DNA from 3 places in the Bradyrhizobium xenonodulans genome. Region 3 is predicted to be linked to each of the others. Evidence: predicted binding sites of a transcription regulator. Region 3 holds the regulator's gene; each other region holds the start of a gene.

Region 1 (10,055 bases), 1.3 Mb from region 3:
GAGGCCGAACTCGTCGCCGGACAGGCGCGCGACCACGCCGCCGCGCGCGGAGTCCTGGAGCCGCTTGGCCACCTCGATCAGGAGCTTGTCGCCGAGCGCATGACCGAAGACGTCGTTGACCTCCTTGAGGCCGTCGAGATCGATGCAGAGCACGGCGAACTCCTCGCTGGTGCCTTCGCAAGCCTCGATCATCTGGGTCAGCGCCTGAAGGAAGGCGGCGCGGTTCGGCAGGTCGGTGAGACCGTCGTGATAGGCCATGTGCGCCATGCGCGACTCGGTCTGCCGGCGGTCCGTGACGTCCTCGTGTGTCTTGATCAGATATTGCGGCTCGCCGGCATCGCTGAGCACCGTCGCGCGGCGGGTCAGGAACAGCCGCAGGCCGTCCTTGGTGGAGATCGGATGCTCCTCGGTGATCATGCCGCGTTTCTTGATCGCGGCCTCGTCGCGCGCGATGATCAGCTTGGCTTCCTTGGGATTGAAGATGTCGGACGCGGTCAGGCCCGTGGCATCCTCGCGCCGGCGGTTGAGGATCGTCTCCGCGCTGCGATTGGCGAGCAGATAGCGGCCGTCCTTGACCTGCTCCACGATCAACGCGACCGGAATGTTGTCGACCACGAGTTCGAGGAATTTCTTGGTGCTTTCCAGCTCCTTCGACAGCGAGCGGCGGTCGGTGATGTCCTCGAACACGAGCATCAGGAATTCGGGCTTGTTGCTCTCGTTGCGGACCACGATGCGGATCGAGGCCACCATGCGCCGCTCACCGGCGCGGTCGACCTCGAATTCGTTGCGGAACTGGCCGTCCGGCGAATTGAGCGCCGCCCGGTCGGTCGCCTCGATGCTGGCCGCCGAGACGGGCGCAAACAGCTCGCGCGCATTCTTGCCGACGGCGTGGTCGCGCGAGAAGCCCCAGAAGCGCTCATAGGCCGTGTTGGCGAAGATGTAGCGGCCGTCCTCGATGTTCTTCGCGGCCACGCAGGCCGGGACGTTGTCCAGCACCGTTTCCAGGAACTGCTTGGTGGAGGCGAGCTGTCGCGACAGCCTGCGCTGCTCGCTGACGTCGAGATGCGTGGCGACCGAGCCGCCGTTCGGCAGCACGAAATATTTCACCAGGATGGCCCGTCCGTCCGGCAGCTCGGTGATCAGGCCGTTGGTGCTGGCCGCCTTCTCGTAGAACTCGTCGTCGGAGACGTCGCCCAGGACCCCGCGCTTGCGTCGCAGCTCGAGGAGCTCATAGCCATTCATGTTGGCCCAGACATCCGAGCGCGTCAGGCCGTAGATCTCGAGATAGCGGTCGTTGCAGAAGATGACGCGGCGTTGCGCATCCGTCATCACCACGCCCTGGTTGAGGTTGTTCATGGCGGAGGAGACGAAGGCGTTGCGCCGCAACTGCAAACGCTTGGCGCGGCGCAGCGAGGAATGGATCCACAGCGCGATCGCAGCGAGGAACGCGCAGATGACGACGCCCGCGATCAGGGCTTCCCAGATCACGTTGGGATCAAGCTGGCCGAGATAGCTCGGCGGGGCAAGGCTGTCCGAGAGGGCAAAGGCGCGCGCGGGCGCGACCGCGCTGCCCAGGCACACGACGGCCTGCACAGCAATCGGAAGCGTGCTGCCCACGTGCCAGTTCTTCTCAGCCATCAGCCACCCGCGATTTCAACGTCGGATTGTCTGGCCTCGTGGGTTTGGATCGGGTAAACGCCTGTACGCGCAACGGAAAAATGTGACGTCAAATACGGCAATTGCCCTGACATGATAAATGCTTCCTTAACGGAAATCGGCCCCGCGCCGTCGTTCTCGGGCCTGACGCCACCGGCACTTTTAGCGGACACTTTGCACAACCATGGATAGGGTCGACTGCGTCGTCATCGGAGCCGGCGTGGTCGGGCTCGCGGTGGCTCGAAAGCTCGCCCAGGCCGGGCGCGAGGTGATCGTGCTCGAGGAAGCCGAGGCCATCGGCACCATCACCTCTTCGCGCAACAGCGAGGTGATCCATGCCGGAATCTATTACCGCGCCGGGAGCTGGATGGCGCGCATGTGCGTCGAGGGCAAGCACGCGCTGTACCACTATTGCGGCGAGCGCGGCATCCCGCACAAGAATTGCGGCAAGCTGATCGTCGCGACCAGCGCGAAAGAGACCGAGAAGCTGCAATCGATCAAGGCGCATGCCGAGGCCAACGGCGTGCTCGACATGCAGCTGCTCACGGGCGCGGCTGCGCGCGCGCTGGAGCCGGCGCTCGCCTGCGACGCCGCGCTGCTCTCGCCCTCGACCGGGATCATCGACAGCCACGCCTACATGCTCTCGCTGCGCGGCGAGGCCGAGGCCGCGGGCGCGGCCTTTGCGTTTCACACCCCGCTGATCCGCGCCAAGGCGGCGGGCGGTGTGATCGAGGTCGAGGCCGGCGGCGACGCGCCGATGACGCTGCAATGCGACCTGCTCGTCAACGCCGCGGGGCTCTCGGCAACGAAGGTGGCGCGCCACATCGACGGCATGCCGATCGACCGGATTCCGCCGGCCTATCTCGCCAAGGGAAACTATTTCAGCTGCAACGCCAGGGCGCCGTTCTCGCGCCTGATCTATCCCGTGCCCGAGCCGGGCGGGTTAGGGGTGCATCTGACGCTGGACATGGCAGGTCAGGCGCGCTTCGGCCCCGACGTCGAGTGGATCGAGACCATCAATTACGAGGTCGACCCGTCACGCGCCGAGCGCTTCTATCCGGCGATCCGCAAATACTGGCCGACGCTGCCCGACGGTGCGCTGATGCCGAGCTATTCGGGCATTCGCCCGAAGATCGTGCCGCCGGCGGTGGCCACGCAGGATTTCCTGATGCAGGGCCCGCGCGATCACGGCGTCGAAGGTCTGGTCAACCTGTTCGGCATCGAATCGCCGGGGCTGACGTCATCGCTCGCGATCGCCGATCACGTCGCAGAACTCGCAGGTCTAAGTCCCGCGCAATGATGATCGCACGGGCGCACACCTTCGAGCAGGGATGAGCGCGATAGCTCTCACCCCTGCCTGAAAGGGTACGTTCAACTCTACGCTGTTACGGGGGCTACTAGTGGAGCGTGTCGCCGTGTCGCAAACGCTCGATCTGGTCCTTGACCAGCAACTTCCGTCGCTTCAACTCAACAATTTGCAGGTCGTCTGTTGAAAGGTGCACGAGAGCCTCGTGCAATTCATTTTCGAGAAGTTTGTGCTTCCGTTCCAATTCAACCAGATGTGCCTGAATTGTCATTCGAAACCTCCTCGGTAGGGTTGAACCTTAGGATTCGATCCGGACGAGGAAGTCTACATCACCGATTCGTTCTGTCGATGGGTATCCGTCGTCGCAGCGTCATTTTTGAAAATTCATATGTAACGAAGCGTGAGTAAGGGAACCACGCAGGAAAAATCCATGATATCAATGTGCTTGCGCAACGCTGCTGCGAATCGTCGAAATATCTCGCGAGAGTTCGGTGAGCGGCGGCCCGAGATCGCTTGCGATCAGGCCGCGCAAGGACGATAATTTCCACAGGGCATCCACAGCCTTAACCTCACGCCTATCGGTTTTCGGCCACCGCAAACATGACCAATGAAGACGAGCGTGAGCTCGAAGCCGAGCTCACCCGGTTGCAGCAGGAACACCGAGATCTCGATGCCGCGATCGATGCACTGCATCAGTCGCCAGCCCCCGACCTATTGCGGTTGCAGCGGTTGAAGAAGCGCAAGCTGTTGTTGCGCGACCGTATCGCGTTCATCGAAGATCAGATCACGCCCGACATCATCGCCTGATCGGCAAAGGCGCTGTTCGCGGCGGCTCGTCGCATGTGGGAATCCGCTTGACTCCAAAAGAACAAAATAGGAACATCCGGGCACCTCATCGCCCCCAGAAATGCCCATGCAGCCCAAGGACAATGCAGATGCCGGCAACCGCCCTTCTCGACAACAGCCATTATGAACAGGCCTGCGATCAGGCGATCGCGATGTGCGACGGCAATCTGCGCAGCACCATCAAGGCGCTGATCATGGCCAACGAATATCTGGAAGCCGAACTGGAAGAATTGCAGGCGGCGATTTCAGCCGGCTGCATTCCGGAGACCTCGCGCAGCAAGATGCGGAGCAAGAGCAGCGCCGCCTGAATTCCAAAGCGCGATGAGATCGCGCTTTGTTTTTTGAGCACTGGAGCAACGCCATGTCGGATGTGACCTATTACGTTGCAATGCCCTTCCTGATCGATGCTGACGGATCGCCCGTCGCGGGCGCCGCGGAAGAATGCCAGAGCTCGACGGCCGCGTTGCGGCGCGCCGAGGCCTTGTCGCGCGGCGTGGGCCATATCGGCGCGGTCGCATTCAGCCGCAGCGGCGATCCCATGACCGGCGAATTCGGCGACGCGACGCTGCTGCGCAAGTTCGGCAACGTGCCGGAAGACCTCGCCACTCTGTAAGATCAGCTGCTGACAAGCCTGATCCGCGGCTCGTGCCGCCGGTGCGCCTTGCGCACGTACATGGCGGCGTCAGCCTCCTCCAGCGCGCGGCGTGCATCGGACTGCGCCCCGAGCAGCGCGACGCCGGCGGAAGCACCTGCGGTCACGCGCTGACCGCGAAAGGTGAACGACAGATCGTCGATCGCCTGTTCGAAGATCGCAGCTTTCGCCTTGGCATCGGTCTCGCTGAGATTCCAGAGCAGCAGCGCGAACTCGTCGCCACCGAGCCGGCCGACCACGTCGGAGGCACGGATCTGCCGCGTCAGCGCGCCGGCAATCGCCTTGAGCACCTCGTCGCCGGCGGCATGGCCGAAGGAATCGTTGATCGGTTTCAGGCGATCGACGTCGAGTACGATCAGCGCGCCGCTGGCGCGGTAGCGCTTCATGTAGGCGATGGCGCGCGCGAGCTCGCGCTCGAAGCCGCGCCGGTTCGGAATCTCGAGCAGGAAATCGGTGTCGGCCGCAGCTTCCAGTTCCGCAATCCGCCGCTCCGCCGCCTTGAGCCTGCTCCGCAAGCCGCGGATGGTCACCCTGCTGTCGCCGGCGGTCGACGCTCCGCGCGGCCGAGGCCCGGCCGGGCGCTTGGCCAACCGCTTGAGGGCGGCTTTGGATCGGCTGGCGCTGGCCTTCCGGCCCTTTTTGGCCTTCGCAGCGCTCGCCTTTTTTGGTTTCTTCATGGGCATCCTGCTCAATGAAGGCTTGCGGGGATTCACCAAGACAGGATAGTGCATTCCCTTCTCCTTGCCATCGCCTTGCGAGCCACCGGCCGGAACCGTTAATCTGGCCTATCTTTCTGTTTTCCGAGCACAATTGACGTCATGACCGCGCCGATCGCCATCATCATGGGAAGCCAGTCGGACTGGGAGACGATGCGGCACGCCGCCGATACGCTTGCCGCGCTCGGCGTTGCCGCCGATACCCGTATCGTTTCGGCCCACCGCACCCCCGACCGGCTGTTTGCCTTCGCCAAGGGCGCCAAGGCGGCCGGCCACAAGGTCATCATCGCCGGTGCCGGCGGTGCGGCCCATCTTCCCGGCATGGCGGCGGCGCTGACGGAGCTGCCGGTGTTCGGTGTTCCCGTCGAATCCAGGACCCTCAAAGGCATCGATTCGCTCTATTCGATCGTGCAGATGCCCGCGGGCATCCCGGTCGGCACCCTCGCCATCGGCAAGGCCGGCGCGATCAACGCGGCGCTGCTTGCAGCGTCCGTCTTGGCGCTGTCCGACCCGGCTTTGTCGGATCGCCTCGCCGCCTGGCGCAAGGCACAGACCGAGGCGGTTGCCGAGCGCCCGGAGGACAAGGCGTGACTGACGCAAAGCAGGTGAAGCTGAAGCCCGGCGACACCATCGGAATCCTCGGCGGCGGACAATTGGGGCGGATGCTGGCGATGGCTGCGGCGCGGCTCGGCCTGCGCTGCCAGGTGTTCTCGCCCGATCCGGATTCGCCGGCCTTCGACGTCGTGCTCAACGCGACCTGCGCCGAATACGCCGACGTCGAGGCGCTCGAGCTGTTCGCAAGCGACGTCGACGTCATCACCTACGAATTCGAGAACGTACCGTCGGCCGCCGCGATGGTGCTGGATGCGCGCCGCCCGGTGCTGCCCAACCGCAAGATCCTCGAGACGACGCAAGACCGGCTCGCCGAGAAGGATTTTGTCACAAGGCTCGGCATCGGCACGGCGGCTTACGCGGACGTCACCTCAGTGGCGTCGTTACGCGAAGCCATCGTGAGGATCGGCCTTCCGGCCGTGCTGAAGACCCGCCGCTTCGGCTATGACGGCAAGGGCCAGGCCATCATCCGCGAGGGCGACGACATCGCGAAAGTGTGGACCAGCCTCGCCACCAAATCGGCGATCCTGGAAGCCTTCATCCCCTACGAGCGCGAGATCTCCGTGATCGCCGCACGCTCGGCATCGGGCCAGGTCGAGTGCTTCGACGTCACCGAGAACGAGCACCGCGACCACATTCTCAAGATCTCACGGGCGCCCGCGCCGATCCCGGACGCACTTGCCGAAGAAGCGCGCAGCATCGCCGGCAAGATCGCCAGCGCGCTCGACTATGTTGGCGTGCTCGCGGTCGAGATGTTCGTGCTCGCCAATGGCTCGGGGCCGAAAGTGCTGGTCAACGAGATTGCCCCGCGCGTGCATAATTCCGGCCACTGGACGCTCGACGGTGCGTCGGTCTCGCAGTTCGAGCAGCACATCCGCGCCATCGCCGGCTGGCCGCTCGGCAAGCCCGTGCGTCACGGCGACATCGTCACCATGACCAACCTGATCGGCGAGGAGATCAACGATTACGAAAAGTGGCTGACCGTCCCGGGCGCGACCATTCACATTTACGGCAAGGGCGCACCGCGCCCCGGCCGCAAGATGGGCCACGTCACCGAGGTCCAGCCGAAAGGCAAGTAGCGGGACCGCGGCGCATGCTGCGATCCCGCCTTTTCGATCAAGCCGTCTTCGCGCCCGCGACGACGCCTGAGGGCTCCTCGCTGAGCCAGCGATAGACCACCCCGCCCAGTGCGCCGCCGATCAGCGGCGCGACCCAGAACAGCCAGAGCTGCGACAGAGCCCAGCCGCCGACGAACAGCGCGGGACCGGTGCTGCGCGCCGGGTTCACCGACGTGTTGGTGACGGGGATGCTGACGAGATGGATCATCACCAGCGCGAGCCCGATCGCGAGCGGCGCGAAGCCCGCCGGCGCGCGGCCGTGGGTCGCGCCCATGATGATGAACAAGAACATCATGGTCATCACCACCTCGGTGACGAAGCAGACGGCCATGCTGTACTGGCCGGGCGAATGCGCATCATAGCCGTTCGACGCAAAACCCTTGGTGACGTCGAAACCGGGCGCGCCGCTGGCAATGACATAGAGCAGCCACGCAGCAAAGATCGCCCCGCCCACCTGGGCAATCACGTAGGGCAGGATCTGTCCGGCCGGAAAGCGCCCGCCGGCAGCAAGACCGACCGTGACGGCCGGATTGAGGTGGCAGCCGGAGATGTGGCCGATCGCATAGGCCATGGTGACGACGCTTAAGCCGAACGCCAGGGACACGCCGACCAGACCGATTCCGACCTGGGGGAAGCCGGCTGCAATGACCGCGCTACCGCAGCCCGCAAATGTGAGCCAGAATGTGCCGATGGCCTCGGCAGCGTATTTTTTCATATCCATGTGTCGTCCCCTCATTTCCAGGATTCCGGAACAAAGCTCCGGCCGCGGCCCCCTCAATGGCGTCAAATCTCCCAAATCAGGGCCACATGGAGGTATTTTCGCCGCATTTAATGGCCGAACTTGGCCCGAAAACCTGCTTGGCAGGTGGACATTGCAGGTTTTGTCTGATACATCCGCGCCCTCAAGGTTAAGGGCTTGCGCGTTTCGCCATCCCCTTAGACTTACCAGAATTCAAATCCGATCCACCTGAAGAGGATGCCGCGTGCAGGTTCTCGTCCGCGATAACAATGTCGATCAAGCCCTGAAGGCGCTGAAGAAGAAGATGCAGCGCGAGGGAATTTTCCGCGAGATGAAGCTCCGCGGTCATTACGAGAAGCCCTCCGAGAAGAAGGCCCGTGAAAAGGCCGAAGCCGTGCGCCGCGCGCGCAAGCTGGCCCGCAAGAAGCTGCAGCGCGAAGGCCTGCTGCCGATGAAGCCGAAGCCGGTGTTCGGCGCCGGCCCCGGCGGTGATCGTGGCGGTCGTAGCGGCCCGGGTGCAGGTCCGCGCGGACCGCGCTGATTTGCCGGACTTGTAAGATCTCAGTTTTCGATGACGCGGGCCCCTGGCCCGCGTTATTGTTTTGTGAGCGGTGCCTTTCTGGGACGGGGCACTACCGATGCGGCCCTAAAGCGCGATGAGATTGCGTTGAAAAATCATCGCGCTTTAGTTTGTTGTTCGAGCATGATCTTTTCGGAAAACCGCTGCACACTGTTCGCTAACGCGGTCCTTCGGATCCAGATCATGCTCTAGCGCGAGCGAACCGTAGATGGCCATCCCTTTCTCCGTGCGCGGCTTGGCGCGGCTACGCCGGATCTGGCGTCAGCCGCTCGCGCTCTGCTTGATGGGCGTCGCGCTGTGCGGTTGCTCCTTCGACCTTGGCTCCCTGATGCCGGAGAAGGACAAGCCGCAGGAGGCACCCAAGGCGGCTGCCGCCACGGAAAGCGCCGTCAGCGCCGACAATGTCTCTGAGGCCCAGGTCCATACGGCCAAAGGCCAAACCCTGGCGAAGTCGGGAGAGACGGCCGGCGCGCTGGACGAGTTCAATCGTGCCATAGCGCTCGATCCCTACAACGCGCAGGCTCTGTATGGCCGCGCCCTGATCTATCAGGGCAGCAACGAGCACAACTTCGCCATCGCCGATTTCAGCGCCGCCAACGGGCTCAACCCGCAAAAGGTCGAGCCGCTGCTCGGCCGCGCCACCAGCTATCTCGCCATCGGCAAGGTCAAGGAAGCCGCGGCCGATCTCGATGAGGCCTCCGAGGCCGACCCGCACAACGCCCAGGTGTGGACCGCGCGGGGCCAGGCTTATGAGCGGCTGGGCGACAGGGCCAAGGCGGCCGCGTCCTACAACAAGGCCGTCGCGCTGCGTCCACGTGACGATGCCGCCCGCAGCGGCCTCGCCCGTGTCGGCGGCGGCTGACAGTCCTGGCAGCGCAGGCGCCGTCTTAATCGGGGGTGGAGTTCTTCGGCAGCACGGAGTGGAACATCGACTTCATGCCCGACAGCATCTCGTCGGCGACATTGGTCTTCTTCGGCCGCGGCAGGGTGGCGCCGGCATCGGCGCGCAGATCGAGCGGCGGCGCAATCATCGGGACCGGGATATCAGCCGGCGGCGTCATCCGGTTCGGATCGTCGTTGCCGACCGAGGCGGTGTAGGACGGCGACGAACCGCTATTGCCATAGGCCTCAGGTGCAGGCGTCGACACCGTGATCGGCGGCGGCAATGGGCGGACCATGGACGGCTCCGCCGAGATAACACGCGGGGCCTCCGGGCTGCGGGCGGCTTCCCGCACCGCGGGCTCCGAGGTCTTCTCGGCCGGCTTGGTCTCGCCAGACTTGAATTCGGTGGATTTGGACTCGGCGGCCTTGGCTTCGGCAGATCTGCCCTCAGGCGACTTGCGCAGGCGCTCGATGGCGGCGCGGGCAAGATCATTGGCATCAGGGGTCGCGGCAGCCGGCGCCGAATTGGCTTCAACCACCGGAGCGGTGGCTGCCGGGGTCGACTTGGCGGCCGCCTTCTCGCGCGCCGCGGGGCGCCCATGCGAAGCGGTCTCGGCCGGAGCAACATCCGCAGCCTTGGTATCCGCAGCCTTGGTCTCGGACTTGTCGGCGGGCTTCTCGGCCGCGGCCTTCTCCGTCACGCTCTTCTCGGAGACGCCCTTCTCAGAGACGCCCTTCTCAGAAACGCCCTTGGCCTTGACGCCGGGCGCGGGCAGGTTGGCGGTGTCCGTCGGCTTGGCGTCCTTGCCGGCCTCGGCAGGCGCAACGACAGCTGCGGGGGTATCCGCCGCCGGCTTGGCGTTGATGTAGTGGTTAACGATGTACGCCCCGATGATCGTCGCGAGCACCGAGGGGAAAATATCCATCGAGATTTTAGCGAGGTATTTC
Region 2 (10,055 bases), 2.6 Mb from region 3:
GGGCAATGGCGGCGGCAACAATCACCGCGGCTTCATGCACTGATCGCGGCAAGAAGAAGGTGCGCTCCCTCCCCCGCTTGCGGGGGAGGGTTGGGGAGAGGGTTGCTTCCACAATGGGACAATCCCCAAGAGGAGAAAACCCTCACCCGGCACTGCGTGCCGACCTCTCCCGCAAGCGGGAAAGGTCGCACCGAGCAAGCCGGTAGTTCGATCCCCAAGATAGACAACACGCAAAAGGGGCAGAGCGGTAACGCTCTGCCCCTTTCTTCAGGTCATAAGATCAGAAAATCAGGCCACCAGCTCGGCAAACAAATCCGCATCGACATTGCCGCCGGACAGCACGATGACGACGTTCTTGCCGGTGACATCGAGACGTCCCGCCAGCAGCGCGGCAAGGCCCACCGCGCCGCCCGGCTCGACCACGAGCTTCAGCTCGCGATAGGCAAAGGCAACGGCGGCGCCGACTTCCTTGTCCGACGCCGTCACGCCGCGCGCGAGCAGCTTGCTGTTAATCGCAAAGGTCATCTCGCCTGGGATCAGGGCCATCAGCGCGTCGCAGATGGTGCGGCCCGCGGGCGGATGCGGCTCGCGATGGCCCGCGGTCAGCGAAATGCCGTGATCATCGAACGCTTCGGGCTCGGCCACCACGATCTCGGCGAGCGGATAGCGCGCCTTCACGGCGGTCGCGACGCCCGCGATCAGGCCGCCGCCGGAGGCCGGCGCCACCACGATGTCGGGGGCGAGGCCGAGGCTCGCCATGTCCTCCGCGATTTCGCGGCCGGCGGTGCCCTGCCCTGCGATCACGAAGGGATCGTCATAGGGCCTGACCAGCGTCGCACCGCGCTTCTCGGCGATGCCGCGCGAGATCGCCTCGCGGTCGTCGCGATCGCGGTCGTACAGCACGACCTCGGCGCCGTAGGATTTGGTGCGCTCGCGCTTGGACAGCGGCGCATCCGCGGGCATCACGATGGTCGCCTGCATGTCCAGGATCTTGGCCGCCGCCGCCACGCCCTGGGCGTGGTTGCCGGAAGAGAATGCGACCACGCCGCCGGCGCGCTTGTCCTGCGGGATCGAGAACACCTTGTTGAAGGCGCCGCGGAACTTGAACGAGCCGGTGCGCTGGAGCATCTCCGGCTTCAGGAACACTTTGGCACCGACGCGCTCGTTGAGCACGGGAAAGGACAACAGCGGGGTGCGAATGGCGTAGGGCGCGATCACGCGCGCTGCGGCATCGATGTCGGCGGGGCCGATCGGGAGGAGCTGTTCGGTCATGTCAGACCTTATCGCGGCCATTGAGCCGCGGGCAAGACACCTCCGCGCGAGGATTTTAGCCCTTCAGGCGACGAAGCGCGGCTGTTCCGCGCCGTTCCGGCCCGGCAGCACCGCGCCGACCGCCTCAATGCTGGCGACAAAGGCCCTCGCCGAGGCTTACCAGGTGTAGTTGGCGGCGAACTCGACGCAGTCCTGGCGGGAGATATCGAGCGCGGCGAAGCAGGCACTGCGCAGATCGTGGTCGAGCGCGCCGACCGGCGCGTTGCCGATCACGTCGCGGGGGCCCTTCACCGGGAACGCGGCCACCGGCAGGCCGCTTGCGAGCGCCTCTAACAGGACCAGGCCGAACGTGTCGGTCTTGCTCGGAAACACGAAGACGTCAGCGGCCGCATAGATCTCCGCCAGCGCCTCGCCCTGCTTCTCGCCGAGGAAGATCGCATCGGGATAGGCCTCTTCCAGCGCGGCCCGCGCCGGGCCGTCGCCGACGACGACCTTGGTGCCGGGCAGGTCGAGATCGAGGAACGCCTCGAGATTCTTCTCCACCGCGACGCGGCCGACCGACAGAAACACCGGCCCCGGCAGGCAGAGATCGATGGCGCGGGGGTGGAACAGCTGGGTATCGACGCCGCGCGGCCACAGCACGACATTGTCGAAGCCGCGCTCGGTCAGCTCGCGGGCCAGCGCCGGCGTCGCCGCCATCACGGCGCTGCTGGCGCTGTGGAAACGACGCAGCGCCCGCCAGATCAGCGAGCCCGGCACCGGCACGCGGGCGCGGACATATTCGGGAAAGCGGGTGTGGAAGCTGGTCGTGAACGGCAGCCTGCGCTGGCGGCAGTAGCGGCGGACCATCAGGCCGATCGGCCCCTCCGTCGCAATATGGATGCTGTCGGGGCGCGCCTCCGCGATCAGTTTCGCGATGCGCGCGGGCCGCGGCATGGCGAGCCGCACGTCGCGATAGCTCGGCATCGCGAAGGTGCGGAACGATTGCGGCGTCAGGAACGTGAACTCGACCCCAAGCCCGTTGGCGGCGTCGGCGAGCTTGGTCAACGTCCGAACCACACCGTTGACTTGCGGGTGCCAGGCGTCCGTCGCGACCAGGATGCGCATCAAGCGGACCTTGTTATGCAGCTCTGGCTGCAACCTGCGGGACCTGCGCCGGCTTCTGCGCGTGGTCCGCCCAGGTGATGATCTCGAAATGGCCGTCGTCGTGCTCGACCAGCGCCGTGCAGCTCTCGACCCAATCGCCGCAATTCATGTAGCGGATACCGCCCTCGTCGCGAATGACGGCATAGTGGATATGGCCGCAGATCACGCCGTCGGCGTCGTGACGCCGCGCCTCCGCGGCGAGCGCCTGCTCGAACGCGCCGATATAGTTGACGGCGTTCTTGACCTTCTGCTTGGCCCATTGCGACAGCGACCAATAGGGCACCTTGAACATGCGCCGGAAGAAATTGACGAAGCGATTCATCTGGATCGCGAAATCGTAGGCCTTGTCGCCGAGATGGGCGAGCCAGCGCGCGTTCTGCACCACGAGGTCGAAGATGTCGCCGTGGATGACGAGATAACGCTTGCCGTCCACGCCGGTGTGGACGGTGTTCTCGACCACGTCGATGCCGCCGAAATGCGTGCCGTAATAGTTGCGCAGGAACTCGTCGTGATTGCCGGGGATGTAGATGATCTTGGCGCCTTTGCGCGCCTTGCGCAAAAGTTTCTGGACCAAATCATTATGCGATTGCGGCCAGTGCCAGCTCGATTTCAGCGCCCAGCCATCGACGATGTCACCGACGAGATAGATCGTGTCGGCATCGTGGTAGCGGAGGAAATCGAGCAGAAGATCGGCTTGAGAACCGCGGGCTCCGAGATGAACGTCGGAGATGAACAACGTGCGAAAGCGCCGCTCCGGGCTCTCGTCACTCACATCGTAACTTCCCATGCGCCAGCCTGTAACAAATGTCCCGTGACAGGGGGATGACAGATTGAACCTTTGAGGCACCCTCAGATACGAATCACGCCTTGCCTCGCCCTCCCCGCGAATATCAGTCGCATGCGACAATCAGGCGACACGGCGCCGCAGCGGGGCCCCGCAAGACCCCGGACCTGCAATGACCGTGGCCAGATGCCCCCTTACCCTCCCCTCCAGGGCAGGGCACCGCATATGGGAGCGAGTCCCCTGTGGCCATCCTTCGAGACGCCCGCCGTTGGCGGGCCCTCAGGATGAGGACCGAGCGAGCGGCCATGGTTTCGACAGGCGCCGATGCCGCTTAGCCTCATCCTGAGGAGACCGCGAAGCGGTCGTCTCGAAGGACGAGGCGCGCGCTGTGATCGTGCCAAATGCCATATGCGGTGCCCTGCCCTGGAGGGACCCTGGGGGAGGGTCAGACCGGAGGCTCGCGGCCCCAGTCAGTAAAATTTGTGGAAATGATGGATCGGCCCGTGGCCGTGACCGACACTGAATCGGTCGGCGGCCGCGATTGCGGCGCTGATCCAGGCCTTGGCGCTGCGCACGGCCTGCTCGAGATCCTCGCCTTTGGCCAGCCCCGCTGCGACCGCCGAGGACAGCGAGCATCCGGTGCCATGGGTGTTTTGGGTCGCGACGCGCGGCGCCGCCAGCGCGATGGTGTTTGCGGCATCGACGAGATAGTCGGTACTCTCGGTGCCCTTGCCGTGCCCGCCCTTGATCAGGACCGCACCGCAGCCGAGCGCGAGCAGACGGCGTCCCTGGCCTTCGATGGCGGCCGCGCTTGCCGCGACGGGCTCGCCGAGCAGTGCCGCAGCCTCCGGCAGGTTCGGCGTGATCACCGAGGCCAGCGGTATCAGCCTGGTGCGCAGGGCGTCGACGGCTTCGGATGCCAGCAGGCGATCGCCCGATGTCGCCACCATCACGGGATCGAGCACCACGTGGCCCGGCTTCCAGCGCGACAGCGCGGCCGCGATCGCATCGATGCTGGCGACTTGGGCCACCATGCCGATCTTCACCGCGCCGACCCCGAGATCGGAGAACACGGCGTCGATCTGCGCGGTGACGAATTCGGCGGGCACCGCGTGAATGCCGGTGACGCCGCGCGTGTTCTGCGCCGTCAGTGCGGTGATGGCGGAGGCGCCATAGACGCCGAGCGCCGCAAAGGTCTTGAGGTCGGCCTGGATGCCGGCGCCGCCGCTGGAATCGGAGCCGGCGATGGTGAGTGCGACCGGGGTCGTCATCGCCGGATACATTTGCTCGAGAGGAACACCGCCATGGCCTCTCCTAGCGCGACCGTGCAACGCCAGCAAGCGCACCGGGCCATGGTGCCCTTGATTCGCGACGCACCACATCCGGCAGATCTGCCTGGCCGCGATCCGCGCGCAACGCAACATCGGCGCCCGGCAATCGTGCGGGCTTGCCAAATCAACCCGACAGTACCCTTGATATAGTCTCGCGCCTTGGCGTGCTTCGCCGATGCGTGAGTCGTTGGCGCTGGAACCGTTCGGCAACACCATGTTGCGGGCTGCCCAGGCTGCAATTCTCCCGGGATGGAATCATGTGGGCCTATTTCGAACGTCTCCTGGATTCGTCGATGTTCTCGCCGCACGGCATCTGCCTGCTGTGGGAACCCGAGCTGATCTGGCTCCATGTCGTCTCGGACGCCCTTATCGCGGCTGCGTATTTCTCGATCCCGTTTGCCCTTGCGATCCTCGTCACCAAGCGGCGCGATCTCAAGTTCGGCTGGGTCTATTGGGCCTTCGCGATCTTCATCATGGCCTGCGGCCTGACGCATGTGCTGTCTATCTACACGCTCTGGGTTCCGATCTACGGCATCGAGGGCATGGTCAAGGCGGCGACGGCCATTGCATCGGTGTTCACGGCCGGTGCGCTCTGGCCCCTGCTGCCCAAGATCCTCGCGATCCCCTCTCCGTTCGAGCTCCGGCAGGTCCAGGCCGCGCTCGAAGAGGAGGAGACCAAGAGCCGGGATGCCAAGCAGCTGCTCCGGCAGGTCGGAGACGCCCAGCGCGCGTTGCGCGAGAGCATGACGCGCCTCACCGCCGTCGTCGACACCGCGGTCGACGGTGTCATCCTGTTCGACGCGCAGGCGCGCATTCTCCTGTTCAATCCCGCCTGCGAACGGTTGTTCGGCTATCGCGCCGATGAGGTCATGAATCTCGACATCGCCATGCTGATGTCCGACGAGGAGAATCCTCCATCCACCAGTCGCGCGCAGCGTCTGGCGACCGGCGAAGCCGTCGGCCTGCGCAAGGACGGATCGCGCTTTCCGATGGATCTGTCGGTGGGCCAGGCGTGGCAGGACGGCGAGCTGATCTACGTCGGTATCGTTCACGACTTGACCGCGCGAAAGCTGACCGAGCAGCAGCTCCAGCAAGCGCAGAAAATGGAGACGGTCGGCCAGCTCTCCGGCGGCATTGCCCATGACTTCAACAATCTGCTGACCGTCATCATCGGCAACGCCGAGCATTTGAGCGAGCAGCTCAAGAGCCGGCCCGATTTGCGGCAGTTTGCCGACGACATTTGCCAGTCCGGCGAACGCGGCGCGGAGCTGACGCAGCAGTTGCTCGCGTTCAGCCGCCGTCAGTTGCTCCAGCCGCAGACGATCGACTGCCGCGAGCTGCTCCAATCCATGTCCAAGCTACTCAAGCGCACCTTGCGCGAGAACATCGAGATCAAGACGGCGTTCGGCCCGGGCACGGTACGTGCGTTTGCCGACCGCGCCCAGCTCGAATCCGCCGTGCTGAACCTCGCACTGAACGCGCAGGACGCCATGCCGTCAGGCGGGCATCTGACGCTGAGGACGGAGCTGGCGGCGATCGACGAGGACTATCGCACCCTGCATCCCGAAGTCGTGTCCGGCAGTTACGCCCTGATCTCCGTCACCGATGACGGCGAAGGCATGACGCGAGAGGTCATCGAGCGCGCCTTCGAGCCGTTCTTCACCACCAAGGAAGTCGGCAAGGGCTCGGGCCTTGGGCTCAGCATGGTCTACGGCTTCGCCAAACAATCCGACGGCCATGTCTCGATCTATAGCGAAGAGGGCCTGGGGACGACGGTCCGGCTCTACCTGCCGCGCGCCGGTGGCGGACAATCCTCAGGCGATCTGCTGGAGAGCGAGGACGACGCGCCGCGCGGTCACGAGACCATCCTGATCGCGGAAGACGATCCGTTCGTCCGCTCCTCGGTCATCCTCAGGGTGGAAGCGCTCGGCTATCGCGTGGTCGCCGCCGTCAACGGCAAGGAGGCCTTGGAGCGGCTGCGCATCGACCCCGGTATCGACATGCTGTTCACCGACATCGTCATGCCGGGCGGCATGAGCGGCTGGGAGCTCGCCGATCAGGCCCGGCGGATTCGTCCCGGCCTGCCGGTCCTGTTCACCTCCGGCTACGCGCTGGAGACGCTGGTCGAGCAGGGCCGTACGCACGCGCTGGCGGTCGTCCTGACCAAGCCCTATCGCAAGATCGAGCTCGCACAGCGGCTCAGGGACGCATTTGCCGCCGCGACTGTGACCTCCTGAGCGCCGGCATCTGGCGGCCGGCAAGTTCGCTTGCTAAATCCGGCCGGTTTTGGCCTATTAGCCGCCAGCTATGCCTTCGGAGTGACTGCAATGGTTCCCTTTTTCGTCCAGATCAAATGCAAGCTCGGCCAGTCCTATACGGTCGCCAATGCGCTTGCCGAAGCCGAGATCGCCTCCGAGATCTACTCAACGGCCGGCCACTACGATTTGCTGGTGAAGTTCTACGTCGACAAGGACACCGACATCGGCCACTTCATCAACGAGAAGGTGCAGGTGCTGCCCGGCATCCAGGACACCCTCACCATCATCACCTTCAAGGCGTTCGGCGCGAGCTGACTGCCCGGAATTGACGCAAGGTCCGTGGTTGCGCAGCCGGAAGCCTGTGCTAGCGTCCGGCCGTTGGAATTGAACTGAGTACCGAGCAAGTCATGGCTCTCACTACCACGGTGCCGCTGCTGATCAGCCAGCAATTTGATAGTGAAGTGGTGCTCGCCAACTATCAGAATGGCGTCTATTACAACCTCGACGGCAGCGCCGCGCAGGTCTGGCTCGGCCTGAAGGCCAACCGAACGGTTGAGGAGATCGCCAGCGCTTTCGCCGCCGCGACCGGCGGCGATGTGCCGTCCGTCACACAACAGGTGCAGGCCTTCGTCGACAGCATGCTCGCGGAAGGCCTCATCGCCGAAGGCGCCACTGACGCGCGCGTCGAGATCTCCAACGAGACCTGGGCGCCGGTGCTGTCGGGCGCATTCGCCGCCCCGGAATTCCAGCGCTTCGACAATCTGCGGGAGCTGCTCTTGATGGATCCCGTGCACGATGCCGGCGAGGAAGGCTGGCCGCTGCGCGAGCCTCATGAAAGCTAGCGGCCTCATCCGGCAGGAGATCGCGGCGGTCTTCGCCAAGACAATGTCGCAGCCGGTCGAGGCGCACGCTCGCTGCGGCCCGTTCTCCTTGCATCTCGGATTTGCCTCGGAGGAATTGGCCGGCACATTCCTACCCGCCTGCATCCCAGGCACGCTCGGCAATTTCGATCTCGACCTCCGCTTCATCACCGCAGCCGACCTCGATCTCTCCGCGCTGGTGCCGGAGGCGGCCGAGCGCCCGCGCCTGCTGATCGAGGACGGCATCTATTCGGTGTGGCAGCCCGCAATCATTCCCGTGCTGTTTGCGATCGACCTCACGGCAAAGCGCGGCATCGCCTGGCTGCCGAAGGGCGAGGCGCCGCCCTGGGTCCGCAGCCGTCCGGCGATCTCGCTGATCCATGCCATGATGCACGATACGCCATGGTGCGCGGTCCATGGCGCGGCGGTGGGACACGACGCAGGTTTCACGCTGCTCGCCGGCGAAGGCCACAGCGGCAAGACCACGGCGGCGCTGGCCTGCGCCAAAGCCGGCTGGCTTTATGCCGGCGACGATTTCGTTGCCGTCAACAGCGAGACCGGCCGGATCGAGCCGCTGTTCTGCTCGGCGCGGCTGCGCCCTGCCCTGGTCGAGACGTTTCAGAATTTCATCGGTGAAACCACGCCGGTCTCCGATTTCAACGGCGAGCCGCGTCACGAGCTGAGTCTCGCCGGACTCGGCGACCGCATCGGCGGCGGCAGGCTGCGCGCGACCTTCATTCCCCGCCGGCGCGGCGCTGCGACGCCTGAGTTCATGCCGGCGCGGCCGTCGGATGCATTTCGCGCGCTGCTGCCGACGACGGCGTATGAGCTGCCGGGATGGCCGAACGAGATCGCCGACAAGGTCGCGAAGATCGCGGGGCTGGCGCCAGTGTTCTTCGCCGACACCGGGACGACGCCGATGGAAATTCCCGCCGCCTTCGCCCGCCAGCTCGACCAGCTCTGAGGCCGCATGCACGTCTCCGTGGTCATCGCCGCCTACAACGCCGAGGCCTACATTGCCGAGGCAATCGAGAGCGTGCTCGGCCAGACCGTTCCGCCCGACGAGCTCATCGTCGTCGACGACGGCTCGCGCGACGGCACGCGCAGCGTTCTAGATCGGTTCGGGAGCCGCATCATCGCGCTCACGCAGGAAAACAGCGGCCAGGCCGTCGCCGTCAACAAGGGCCTTGCGCTGGCGCGCGGCGAGCTGATCGGATTCTGCGATGCCGACGATCTCTGGACGGCGCGCAAGCTCGAGATGCAACTGGCGCTCCTGGAACATGACCGCAGCGTCGAAGCCGCCTTCGGCAAGGTGCAGCAATTCGTCAGCCCCGACGTGCCGCAAGAGCATCGCGTGCGCCTCACACCTGATGTCGAGATCATGCTGGGCGAGCTCAAGCAATGCATGCTGATCCGGCGTGCCGCCTTGACGCGGATCGACCCGTTCGACGAGAGCCTGCCCGCGACCTTCTTCATCGCATGGCTCGGCCGCGCCAAGCAGAACGGCCTCAAAACCGCGCATGTCGACGAGATCGTGGTCCAGCGCCGGCTGCATCTCGGCAATGGCGGCCGCACCAACACGGACGCGCAAAATCTTCAGACGCTGATGGCGCTGCGTCAGGCCATCAAGGCGCAGCGCTCGCCGGAGTGAACACCGGCACGCCGTTGATCGACACCCTCTTCACGAACAGGCCGAGCAGGCGGTGGTCGATCGAATGGCCGATATCCATCGGGCGTCGTGTATCGAGCATCCGCAACGCCACGACGATCTTCCGCTGGCCCGTGCCGACGATCGCCGCCTTCAGCGCGACCTTGAACGGCATCGGATCGTTGCGTCCTGCCGTCATCTGCAACGCCTCGCCCATGCCGGCATAGACCGTGAAGCGAAAGCTCTCGGTGCCCGGCGGCAGGAACGGGATCACCGCAAGCTCGACCGTGGCATCCGACGCTGCGTCGATCGAGATTTCGAGGACCGCGAACCGACTGTCGGTCCAGCGTCCGTCGTCCTCCGGAATCGAAAATCCCTGCCCGAACCAGACGTCCCGCCCTTGCAGCGGATGCGCCGCGCGTGCGGCGTGCTGCCAGACCCGCTTCAGGATCGCATCCCCTAGAAGCGGAAAGTGCACGGCACTGGCATCGAATGCCGCGATGGCCGCGCCGGGCAATTTCAGCCAATCCAGCATGCGAAACGGCGCCTTGAACTGCGCGCGGAGCGCCGTGAAAAAGGCAACGCCGAACTGCTGCCATGGCGTGCGCTGCACCCATGGCACCGCGCGCACGGCGATCTCGATCGATTTCCCGGGCGGCGCGTAGGTCCACAATTGCTCGATCAGCCCATCCGGCACCAGCGCCGGCATCTCCCGCGCGACGACGTCGAGCAATTGCGCCGCGAACAGGCTACCAT
Region 3 (10,055 bases):
GACCGGCTGATGCGCCTTCTGCTTCGCCTTCATCGCGGAAGACGCAGCGAGCATGCTCTTGAGCTCCGACAACGGCAGCTCGTTGATATCGAGGAAGTGCTTCGGTGCTTTATTGGGCGACTTGCTCATCAGCTTGCCGCCCGCTTGGTCTGGCTCGACGATAGCGCGGCGCAGGCGCGCTCCAGCCGCCCGACGCTGTCCTCGATCTCGGCTTCGGTGACGATCAAGGGCGGCAGGAAACGCACGACGTTGTCGCCGGCGCCGACCGTGAGCAGTTTTTCGTTGCGCAGCGCGGCGACAAGATCGCCTGATGGCACCACGGCCTTGATGCCGATCAGGAGACCTTCACCGCGCACTTCATTGACGATGTCAGGATGACGGTCGATCACGGAGGCGAGCTTCTGCTTGAGCAGCAGCGACATCTTCTGCACGTGGTCGAAGAAGCCGGGCTTGAGCATGACGTCGAGCAAGGCGTTCGCAGCGGAGATCGCCAGCGGGTTGCCGCCGAAGGTCGAGCCGTGCGAGCCCGGCCCCATGCCGGACGCCGCATCCGCGGTCGCCAGCACCGCGCCGATCGGGAAGCCGCCGCCGAGCGCCTTCGCCAGCGACATCACGTCGGGCTCGACGCCGAGACGGCGATGCGCAAAGAGGTCGCCGGTGCGGCCCATGCCGGTCTGCACCTCGTCGAACGCGAGCAGCAGGCCCTTCTCGTCACAGAGCTGGCGCAGCGCCTTGAGGAAGGCGGGCGTTGCCGAGCGCACACCGCCCTCGCCCTGGATCGGCTCGATCAGGATGCCGGCGGTCTGCGGACCGATCGCCTTCTTCACGGCCTCGATGTCGCCGTGCGGGATCTGGTCGAAGCCGTCCATCGGCGGACCGAAGCCTTCGAGATATTTTGCAGATCCCGTCGCGGCGAGCGTTGCCAGCGTGCGGCCGTGGAAGGCGCCTTCGAAGGTGATGATGCGATAGCGTTCCGGATGCCCCTTGGAGAAGTGATGATGGCGGACCAGCTTGATCACACCCTCCAGCGCCTCCGCCCCGGAATTGCAGAAGAACACGAAGTCCGCAAAGCTCTCGTTGCACAGACGCGCAGCAAGCTTCTCGCCGTCCGGGCTCTGGAACAGGTTCGACATGTGCCAGAGCTTGGTGGCCTGCTCCTGCAACGCCTTGACCAGCGCGGGATGGGCATGGCCGAGCGCGTTCACTGCGACGCCGGAGGTGAAATCGAGATAGCGATCGCCATTGGTCGCGATCAGCCAGCAGCCTTCGCCGCGCTCGAAACCGAGGTCGGACCTGGCGAAAACGGGGAGCAAATGCGGTGCTGCGCTGTTAGACATGACGGTCACTTGATGTTGCGGACGGCGTGAGCGTGCATTGCGCAACGCACCATCAACCGGCCCGGAAAACGAAACGTGCCGCCTTTTAAGGGCGGCACGCGGGAGCATCTTATGCTTGGCAAGACGGGTGTCAATGCCGGCCGGAAAGCCTCGCGAAACGCTGAATCCGTAGTCTTGCGGTGACGATTTTGCGGGATTTTGGCCACGGAACATGTGGAAGCGAGTCGGCGGACTCTTGCGCGTGAGTCACGCCATATTGTAGCGTTTGGCTTGTCAGATACGACATCTCGTGCGGAAGTTCTGATCTCTAAGTCCTCATGTACCGGCGTAAACGTTCGGGCGGCTCTCGGTGCCCGGCGAGCCTTAAGGGATTCTGGCGGCACGGGTTTTTCGAGGCTTAGGCATTCGCAGTGCAGCCCCAGGGTGGCTGGCGCGCGGCGAAGGAAAGGGTGCAATGACGGTTTTGACCTGGTCGGATGATCGCGTCGAGCAACTGAAGAAGCTCTGGGAGGCCGGATTGTCGGCCAGCCAGATCGCGGCAGAGCTCGGTAATGTCACCCGCAACGCCGTGATCGGCAAGGTGCACAGGCTCGGTCTGTCCGGCCGCGCCAAGAGCCCCTCGTCTGCTGCGCCCCGGCCGCGCAAGGCGCGTCCCGCGCAGCACATGATGCGGGTGAGCCGCCCGATCGCGCGCGGCAACACCGCGCTGGCGCAGGCCTTCGAGGTCGAGGTCGAGGCCGAACCTGTTACCTACGACAACGTGGTGCCGATGAGCCAGCGGCTGTCGCTGCTGGAATTGAACGAGGCGACCTGCCACTGGCCGGTCGGCGATCCCTCGAGCCCGGATTTCTTCTTCTGCGGCGGCAAGGCGCTGTCGGGCCTGCCCTATTGCGCCCAGCACTCGCGGGTTGCGTATCAGCCGGCCGCCGATCGCCGCCGCGCGGCACCGAAGCCGGGTCCGCGCTGATCACTGCACCAGACGACATCGTTCCGGCACAAACCAGGACGAGCGAGAAAAAGAAAAGCGCGCCACCCGGCGCGCTTTTTATTTGCCTGCTTGCAGCCGGCCTTACGTCTGCTCCGCCTTGGCAAACCGGTCGTCCAGCGCGTAACCGGCGCCGCGGACGGTGCGGATCGGGTCCTGCTCGCGGCCGAGATTGAGCAGCTTGCGCAGGCGGCCGATATGTACGTCGACGGTGCGCTCGTCGATGTAGATGTCGCGGCCCCAGACGCTGTCGAGCAGTTGCTCGCGCGAGAACACGCGGCCCGGATGCTCCAGGAAGAACTCCAGCAGGCGGTATTCGGTCGGGCCGAGATCGATCGGCCGGCCCGAGCGCGCCACGCGGCGCTTGTCGCGGTCGAGCTCGATGTCGCCGTAGGCCAGAACGGTGGCGAGCCGCTCGGGGCTTGCGCGCCGCAGCAGGCCCTTCACGCGCGCCAGCAGCTCAGGCACCGAGAACGGCTTGACGATGTAGTCGTCGGCGCCGGTCGCAAGTCCCCGCACCCGCTCGCTCTCCTCGCCGCGCGCGGTGAGCATGATGATCGGGAGCTGCTTGGTCTCGGGACGGGTGCGAAGCCGCCGGCACAGCTCGATGCCGGAGAGCCCCGGCAGCATCCAGTCGAGCACGATCAGATCGGGAATGTGCTCCTTGAGGCGGGTGTCGGCGTCGTCGCCGCGCATCACCGTCTCGACGTCATAGCCGTCGCCTTCGAGGTTGTAGCGGAGAAGCTCGGTGAGAGCTTCCTCGTCCTCAACCACCATAATGCGTGCGCCCATGGTGTCGTCGCTCCTTAAGTCTTCAAGTATTCGGGACCGTCGTGGCGAACGTCGTCATGTCGCCCTTCGGCCGCTTGTCGGTGATCGCCTGGCCCTCGATCATGTAGAACACGGTCTCGGCGATGTTGGTGGCGTGGTCGCCGATACGCTCGATGTTCTTGGCGCAGAACATCAGATGGATGCAGAACGAGATGTTGCGCGGATCCTCCATCATGTAGGTGAGGAGCTCGCGGAACAGCGAGGTGCAGATGGCGTCGACTTCCTCGTCGCCCTTCCACACCGCCATCGCCGCCGGCAGATCGTGCGCGGCATAGGCGTCCAGCACCGACTTGACCTGCTGCTGCACGAGGTCGGTCATGTGCTCGAGGCCGCGGAACAGCTTGAGCGGATGGAAATCGGTCTCCAGCGCCGCGACGCGCTTGCCCATGTTCTTGGCGAGGTCGCCGATGCGCTCGAGATCGGTCGCGACGCGCATGGCGCCGACGATTTCGCGCAAGTCCACCGCCATCGGCTGGCGGCGCGCGATGGTCAGCACGGCGCGCTCCTCGATCTTCTTCTGGAGCGCGTCGAGCTCGGCGTCGATGGCGACGACACGCTGGCCGAGCGCGACGTCGCGGCGGATCAGCGCGTCGACGGAATCGACGATCATGCGCTCGGCGATGCCGCCCATCTCCGCGACCAGGCGAGTGAGTTCCTGGAGGTCGGTGTCGAAGGCTTTTGCGGTATGTTCAGAACCCATGTCCCGTCTCCTCAGCCGAACCGGCCGGTGATGTAATCCTGCGTGCGCCGGTCGGTCGGCGACGTGAAGATCTTGCTGGTGTCGTCGAACTCGATCAGCTCGCCGAGATACATGAAGGCGGTCTTGTCGGAGACGCGGGCCGCCTGCTGCATGTTGTGGGTGACGATCGCGATCGTGTAGTTCTCGGACAGCTCCTGGATCAGCTCCTCGACCTTGGCGGTCGAGATCGGGTCGAGTGCCGAGCAGGGCTCGTCGAACAGGATCACTTCAGGCCGCACCGCGACGGTGCGGGCGATGCAGAGGCGCTGCTGCTGGCCGCCGGAGAGCGACAGGCCGGAGGCGTTGAGCTTGTCCTTGACCTCGTTCCACAGCGCGCCGCCGCGTAGCGCCTTCTCGACCCGGCCGTCCATCTCGGACTTGGAGATCTTTTCATAGAGGCGGATGCCGAAGGCGATGTTCTCGTAGATCGTCATCGGGAACGGCGTCGGCTTCTGGAACACCATGCCGACGCGGGCGCGCAGCAGATTGAGGTCCAGCCTGGGGTCGAGAATATTGGTCTGGTCGAGCATGAGCTGACCGGTGACGCGCTGGCCCGGATAGAGGTCGTACATCCGGTTGAAGATGCGCAGCAGGGTCGACTTGCCGCAGCCCGACGGGCCGATGAACGCCGTGACGCGGTTGGTGCCGAGCGCCAGGTTGATGTTCTTCAGCGCGTGGTGCTCGCCATAATAGAAGTTGAGGTTGCGCACCGTCACCTTGGCAGGCGCATCCGGCAGCACCGGCGCCTGCGGCAGTCCGCCGGACGCGCTCATCGATACGGAAAGATCGGTCATTTTGCGGTCCTTTCGGCGCCAAGGATGCGCGCGCCAATGTTCAGGGCAAGCACGGTGATCGTGATCAGCAGCGCGCCGCTCCAGGCGAGCTGCTTCCAATAGGCGTAGGGGCTCTGGACGAAGTTGTTGATGGTGACCGGCAGGTTCGCCATCGTCTTGTTCAGGCCGAGGCTGAAGAACTGGTTCGACAGCGCGGTGAAGAGCAGCGGCGCGGTCTCGCCGGCGACGCGGGCGGTGGCGAGCAGCACGCCGGTGATGAGACCCGATCGGGCAGCACGATAGGCGATGCGCTTGATCACCAGCGAGCGCGGCAGGCCGAGCGCGGACGCCGCCTCACGGAGCGCGTTCGGCACCAGCAGCAGCATGTCCTCGGTCGTGCGCAGCACCACCGGGATCACGATGACGGCGAGCGCCAGGCTGCCGGCGATCGCCGAGAAGCCGCGCATCGGCACCACCACCGCGCCGTAGATGAACAGGCCGATGATGATCGAGGGCGCCGACAGCAGGATGTCGTTGATGAAGCGGATCACCGAGGTCAGTTTGTCGTTGCGGCCGTACTCGGCGAGATAGGTGCCGGCGAACAGGCCGAGCGGCGCGCCGATGCCGACGCCGATCACGGTCATGATGATCGAACCGACGATCGCGTTGCGCAGACCGCCTTCGGTCGAGCCCGGAGGCGGCGTGTCCGCGGCGAAGAGCTCGAGGTTCAGGCCGGACAGGCCGTTGTAGAGCAGCGTGACCAGGATCAGCGCGAGCCAGGTGACGCCGAAGGCGGCGGCTGCGATGCAGAGCCCGCGGACCACGATGTCCTTGCGGCGGCGGCTTGAATAGATCGGGTTCATGGCTTTAGTTCCCCGCCTTCTTTTCCAGCCGCATCAGCATCAGCCGCGCGCCCGCCAGCACGAAGAACGTCAGCACGAACAGCAGCAGGCCGAGCAGGATCAGGCCGGACTGGTGCAGACCGTCGCTCTCGGCGAACTCGGACGCGATCGCCGCCGAGATCGTGGTGCCCGGGGCGAAGATCGATGAAGAGATCCGGAACGAGTTGCCGATGATGAAGGTCACCGCCATGGTCTCGCCGAGCGCGCGCCCCAGCGCCAGCATGACGCCGCCGATGATGCCGACGCGGGTGTAGGGGATCACCACGCTGCGGACGACTTCCCAGGTGGTGCAGCCGACGCCGTAGGCGGCTTCCTTCAGGACGGGCGGCACCGTCTTGAACACGTCGACCGAGATCGAGGTGATGAAGGGCAGCACCATGATCGCGAGGATCAGCGCGGCGTTGAACAGGCTGAGATAGGACGGGGGACCTGCGAAGATCGCGCCCAGCACGGGGACGCCGTCGAACACCCTGATCATGAAGGGCTGGAACGTGTTGGCCAGGAACGGGCCAAGCACGAAGAAGCCCCACATGCCGTAGATGATCGAGGGAATGCCGGCGAGCAGCTCGATCGCCATGCCGATCGGACGGCGCAGCCATTGCGGGCAGAGTTCGGTGAGGAAGATCGCAATGCCGAGACCGACCGGAATGGCGATCAGCATCGCGATGAAGGAGGTGACGAGCGTGCCGTACATCGGCCCGAGCGCGCCGAGCACGGGGGGATCTGCCGACGGCGCCCAGCGCTGCGTCCACAGGAAGGAGAGGCCGTATTCCTTCATCGCCGGGAAGGCCCCGACGATCAGCGAAATGATGATGCCGCCGAGGATCAGCAGCACCGAGATCGCGCTGAGCCGCGTGATCCAGTAAAACGTGATGTCACCGAGCTTGAACGCGCTCAACGCCTTGGCGCGATCATAAGGTCCGGCGGCATCAATTACATTGCTCTCGACAGCCATCTCAGCCACGCCGATCCCCTGTACCCGTTTTATATACGCTTGTTGCAGGTCTTATTTTATAGGTCTTGTTGTCGGTCTTGCGCTCCGGATGCGGCGCGATGCGCATCCGGAGCGGAGGTCTTGAGAGGAGATCCCGGCGCGAGGTCCGGGGCACGAGCGCCTTAGCTCTTGATCTCGGCAGCCCAGGTCTTCTCGATCAGGGTCACGACGCCCGCGGGCATCGGGATGTAGTCGAGTTCTTCAGCCGCCTTGCCGCCGTTCTTGAAGGCCCAGCGGAAGAACTTGATGGCTTCCTGCGAGGCCGCCTTGTCGGTGGCTTCCTTGTGCATGAGGATGAAGGTCGCCGCCGTGATCGGCCAGGACTTCTCGCCGGGCTGGTCGGTCAGGATGACGTAGTAGCCGGGAGCCTTGGCCCAGTCGGCGTTGGAGGCGGCCGCCTGGAAGGCTTCGACGGTCGGCTGCACCGGCTTGCCGGCCTTGTTGACGAGACCGGTGTAGGTCAGCTTGTTCTGCTTGGCATAGGCGTACTCGACATAGCCGATCGAGTTCTTGGTCTGGCCGATGTTGCCCGACACGCCTTCGTTGCCCTTGGCGCCGACGCCGACCGGCCACTCGACCGCGGTGCCCTCACCGACCTTGCTCTTCCAGTCCGCGCTGGCCTTGGCGAGGTAGTTGGTGAAGTTGAAAGTGGTGCCCGAACCGTCCGAACGGCGGACCACGGTGATGGCTTCCGAGGGCAGCTTCAGGTTCGGATTGAGCTTCTTGATCGCGGCGTCGTCCCACTTGGTGATCTTGCCGAGATAGATGCTGGCGAGGGTCTCGCCGTCGAACACCATCTCACCGGGCTTCACACCCTCGATGTTGACGACGGGAACGATGGCACCCATCACCATCGGCCATTGGACGAGGCCGTCCTTCTCGAGCTGCTCGGCCTTGAGCGGCGCGTCGCTGGCGCCGAAGGTCACGGTCTTGGCCTGGATCTGCTTGATGCCGCCGCCGGAACCGATCGACTGGTAGTTCAGACCGTTGCCGGTCTCCTTCTTGTAGGCGTCAGCCCACTTCGAATAGATCGGGAACGGGAAGGTCGCACCGGCACCCGTGATGTCGGCAGCAAAGGCCGCCGTCGCCGATGCGGCGACCAAGCCAGCAGCGACGATAGTTTTGAGGAAATTCATGCTGGTCTCCATACAGGGGAGCGAAGCGCCATCCGCGCCCGATCGCGCTCCCCGTCCCGCCCCTTTAGGAGCGGTCGGCTGTGCTTTTACGAAGGTTTCGTGACAGTCGGATGACACCATCAAGCGATTGAAATCGCTCGACTATCAGACCGAGACAGGAGTCCTGACCTGGGGAAAACAGGCGGTGAAGGTGGCGCCCTGCCTGGGCACGCTTTCGATCAAAAGCCGGCCGCGATGACGGTTAAGAATATGTTTCACCAGCGATAATCCGAGTCCGGTTCCGCCTTGAGAGCGGCTGTCGCCGACATCCACGCGGTAGAACCGCTCGGTCAGGCGCGGCAAATGTTCCGGCGCGATGCCGGGGCCGAAATCCCGGACCATGACCCGGATTTCCTGAGTTCCATCAGTGGCCACGGCCGGTGTCAGCGACACGATGACACGCCCGCCCGAGGCACCGTATTTGAGCGCGTTCTCGATCAAATTCTCGAACAGGCGGAGCAGCTCCTCGCGGTCGCCCGCGATCATCACCGGCGCCTCCGGCAGATGGGTCTCGACCTCGACCTGGCGCTCGCGCGCCAGCGGCTCGAGCCCGTCGGCGACCTGGAGGATGATCGGCAGCAGGTCGACCAGGGTGTCGGGCCGGACATGGGCCGACAGTTCGACCCGCGACAGCGAGAGCAGGTCGTCGATCAGGCGCGCCATGCGGGTGGCCTGGTTGTGCATGATGCCGAGAAAGCGCTCCCGCGCCTTGGGATCGTCCTTGGCCTGGCCCTGGAGCGTGTCGATGAAGCCGGACAGCGCGGCCAGCGGTGTGCGCAGCTCGTGGCTGGCATTGGCGACGAAATCGGCCCGCATCTCCTCGACCCGGCGCAGCGGCGTCTGGTCGTGGAAGGTCATCAACATGCATTTGTCGGCGCCGCCGAAGGCGGTCGGCACCGGCACTGGCGTGATGATCAGCTCCATCCAGCGATCGACCGGGACGTGGTCGAGATAGGTCGCGCGCCGCGGCTCGGTGGTCGCGATCGACTCCCGCAGCGCCGTGATGATCTCCGGCGAGCGCAGTGCGAATTGGGCGAGCTCGTTCCGGCGCAGCGCCGGCGCGAGCTGGGCGGCGGCGGCATTGAGATGGATGACGCGGCCGGCACGGTCGAGCAGCACCGCCGGATCCGGCATGCCGGCGACGACCGCGGCCACCGCGGCGCTCTCGACCGGGTTGATGCGCCGGACATCGTCGCGCGAGGTCGCGGCATCATGCAGGCGCCAGGGGACCAGCGCCGCAGCGGCGATGCAGAGAAACACGGCAACGGCGTGCAGCACGGACAATTCGCCGAGCGAGACCACCACCGACAGCGCCAGCGCCGCGGCGATCAGAATGACGGTCGAATGCCGCAGCCGGTCGGACCAAGGCTGGGCGGTGGGAGAAGATGGGGCGTCGATCGCCATCGGGGCGAGCTTCTCCTGGGAATTGCGCCGGTCAGGCGCCGCTGTCGCTGCGCTCTCTCACATAGGCGGCTTCGGGCGCCGGGCCGGGGTCGAGCTTGAGCGCCGCCTGCTGCAAGCGTTTCGATCGAGCGCCGATGATAACCTCGCGAAACGTCAGCAAGATTACAGAAATGACGAACGGGGACAGATAATAGAGGACGCGGAACAGGAGCATGCCGCCGAGGAGCTCCTCGCGGTCCATCTGCCAGAGGCCGACCAGCATGGCGGCATCGAACACGCCGAGCCCCCCGGGCGAGTGACTGGCGAATCCGAGCAGCGTCGCCGAGACGAAGATCACCGCGACGACGACGAAGCCGAGATTGGGCTCGTCCGGAACCAGCACGTACATCGCTAGCGCGCAGAAGCCGAGGTCGACGATGCCGATCGCGATCTGAAGCAGCGTCAGCGGACCGCCCGGCAGCACCACCGTCCAGGGCCCGCGGCCAACCACGCGCGGCTGGGTCCAGACCCAGACCACATAGCCGACCAGCCCCACGATGATCATCAGCGCCGCCGCCCGGTTCAGCCAGGCCGGAAGCTGGTCGATCGAGGCGGCGGCTTCGGGATGGTAGGCGATGCCGAGGCCGAGCACAGCGGCATTGCCGAGCCAGAAGGTCAGGCCGGCGAGGAAGCAGATCTTTGCGACGTCGATCGCGTTCAGGCCGTAGGCCGAATAGATGCGGTAGCGCACCGCGCCGCCGGTGAAGACGCTGGCGCCGACATTGTGGCCGATCGAATAGGAGGTGAAGGCGGCGAGCGCGTTGATGCGGTAGGGTACGTGGGCGTGACCGATCGCGCGCACGGCGAACAGATCGTAGAAGGTCAGGGTGAAATAGCCCGCAGCCACGAACAGCGCCGCCATCGCAATCTGGCTCG

Evidence for each region. The regulator PhoB, encoded in region 3, activates phosphate uptake and scavenging genes when phosphate is short. The targets are predictions, from matches to a motif close to TGTCATNNANCTGTCAT.
Region 1: I3J27_RS31525 (YdcH family protein) is a predicted target of PhoB. The motif match lies at 3,320-3,336, and genes of this name have one in related genera.
Region 2: I3J27_RS25510 (UDP-2,3-diacylglucosamine diphosphatase) is a predicted target of PhoB. The motif match lies at 3,230-3,246, and genes of this name have one in related genera.

What each region holds. Positions count from the first base shown of each region.
Region 1 is NZ_CP089391.1:6,622,270-6,632,324, forward strand. Features, by position in the region: gene I3J27_RS31515 (sensor domain-containing protein) at 1-1,638, opposite strand, end outside; gene I3J27_RS31520 (NAD(P)/FAD-dependent oxidoreductase) at 1,841-2,956, shown strand; gene I3J27_RS31525 (YdcH family protein) at 3,054-3,233, opposite strand; gene I3J27_RS31530 (YdcH family protein) at 3,563-3,769, shown strand; gene I3J27_RS31535 (hypothetical protein) at 3,898-4,116, shown strand; gene I3J27_RS31540 (hypothetical protein) at 4,170-4,421, shown strand; gene I3J27_RS31545 (GGDEF domain-containing protein) at 4,424-5,050, opposite strand; gene I3J27_RS31550 (hypothetical protein) at 4,983-5,186, shown strand; gene purE (5-(carboxyamino)imidazole ribonucleotide mutase) at 5,279-5,767, shown strand; gene I3J27_RS31560 (5-(carboxyamino)imidazole ribonucleotide synthase) at 5,764-6,867, shown strand; gene aqpZ (aquaporin Z) at 6,905-7,627, opposite strand; gene rpsU (30S ribosomal protein S21) at 7,890-8,186, shown strand; gene I3J27_RS31575 (tetratricopeptide repeat protein) at 8,434-9,087, shown strand; gene I3J27_RS31580 (prolipoprotein diacylglyceryl transferase) at 9,113-10,055, opposite strand, start outside.
Region 2 is NZ_CP089391.1:5,335,994-5,346,048, forward strand. Features, by position in the region: gene I3J27_RS25495 (caspase family protein) at 1-43, shown strand, start outside; gene I3J27_RS25500 (threonine/serine dehydratase family protein) at 289-1,272, opposite strand; partial or broken gene I3J27_RS25505 (glycosyltransferase family 4 protein) at 1,336-2,379, opposite strand; gene I3J27_RS25510 (UDP-2,3-diacylglucosamine diphosphatase) at 2,393-3,205, opposite strand; gene thiD (bifunctional hydroxymethylpyrimidine kinase/phosphomethylpyrimidine kinase) at 3,673-4,473, opposite strand; gene I3J27_RS25520 (PAS domain S-box protein) at 4,791-6,770, shown strand; gene I3J27_RS25525 (Lrp/AsnC ligand binding domain-containing protein) at 6,861-7,106, shown strand; gene I3J27_RS25530 (PqqD family protein) at 7,199-7,633, shown strand; gene I3J27_RS25535 (hypothetical protein) at 7,623-8,615, shown strand; gene I3J27_RS25540 (glycosyltransferase family 2 protein) at 8,622-9,302, shown strand; gene I3J27_RS25545 (nucleotidyltransferase family protein) at 9,277-10,055, opposite strand, start outside.
Region 3 is NZ_CP089391.1:7,937,128-7,947,182, forward strand. Features, by position in the region: gene argF (ornithine carbamoyltransferase) at 1-129, opposite strand, end outside; gene I3J27_RS37530 (aspartate aminotransferase family protein) at 129-1,337, opposite strand; gene I3J27_RS37535 (GcrA family cell cycle regulator) at 1,792-2,304, shown strand; gene phoB (phosphate regulon transcriptional regulator PhoB) at 2,407-3,114, opposite strand; gene phoU (phosphate signaling complex protein PhoU) at 3,137-3,853, opposite strand; gene pstB (phosphate ABC transporter ATP-binding protein PstB) at 3,865-4,686, opposite strand; gene pstA (phosphate ABC transporter permease PstA) at 4,683-5,528, opposite strand; gene pstC (phosphate ABC transporter permease subunit PstC) at 5,533-6,522, opposite strand; gene pstS (phosphate ABC transporter substrate-binding protein PstS) at 6,684-7,697, opposite strand; gene I3J27_RS37570 (ATP-binding protein) at 7,842-9,140, opposite strand; gene I3J27_RS37575 (putative bifunctional lysylphosphatidylglycerol flippase/synthetase) at 9,172-10,055, opposite strand, start outside.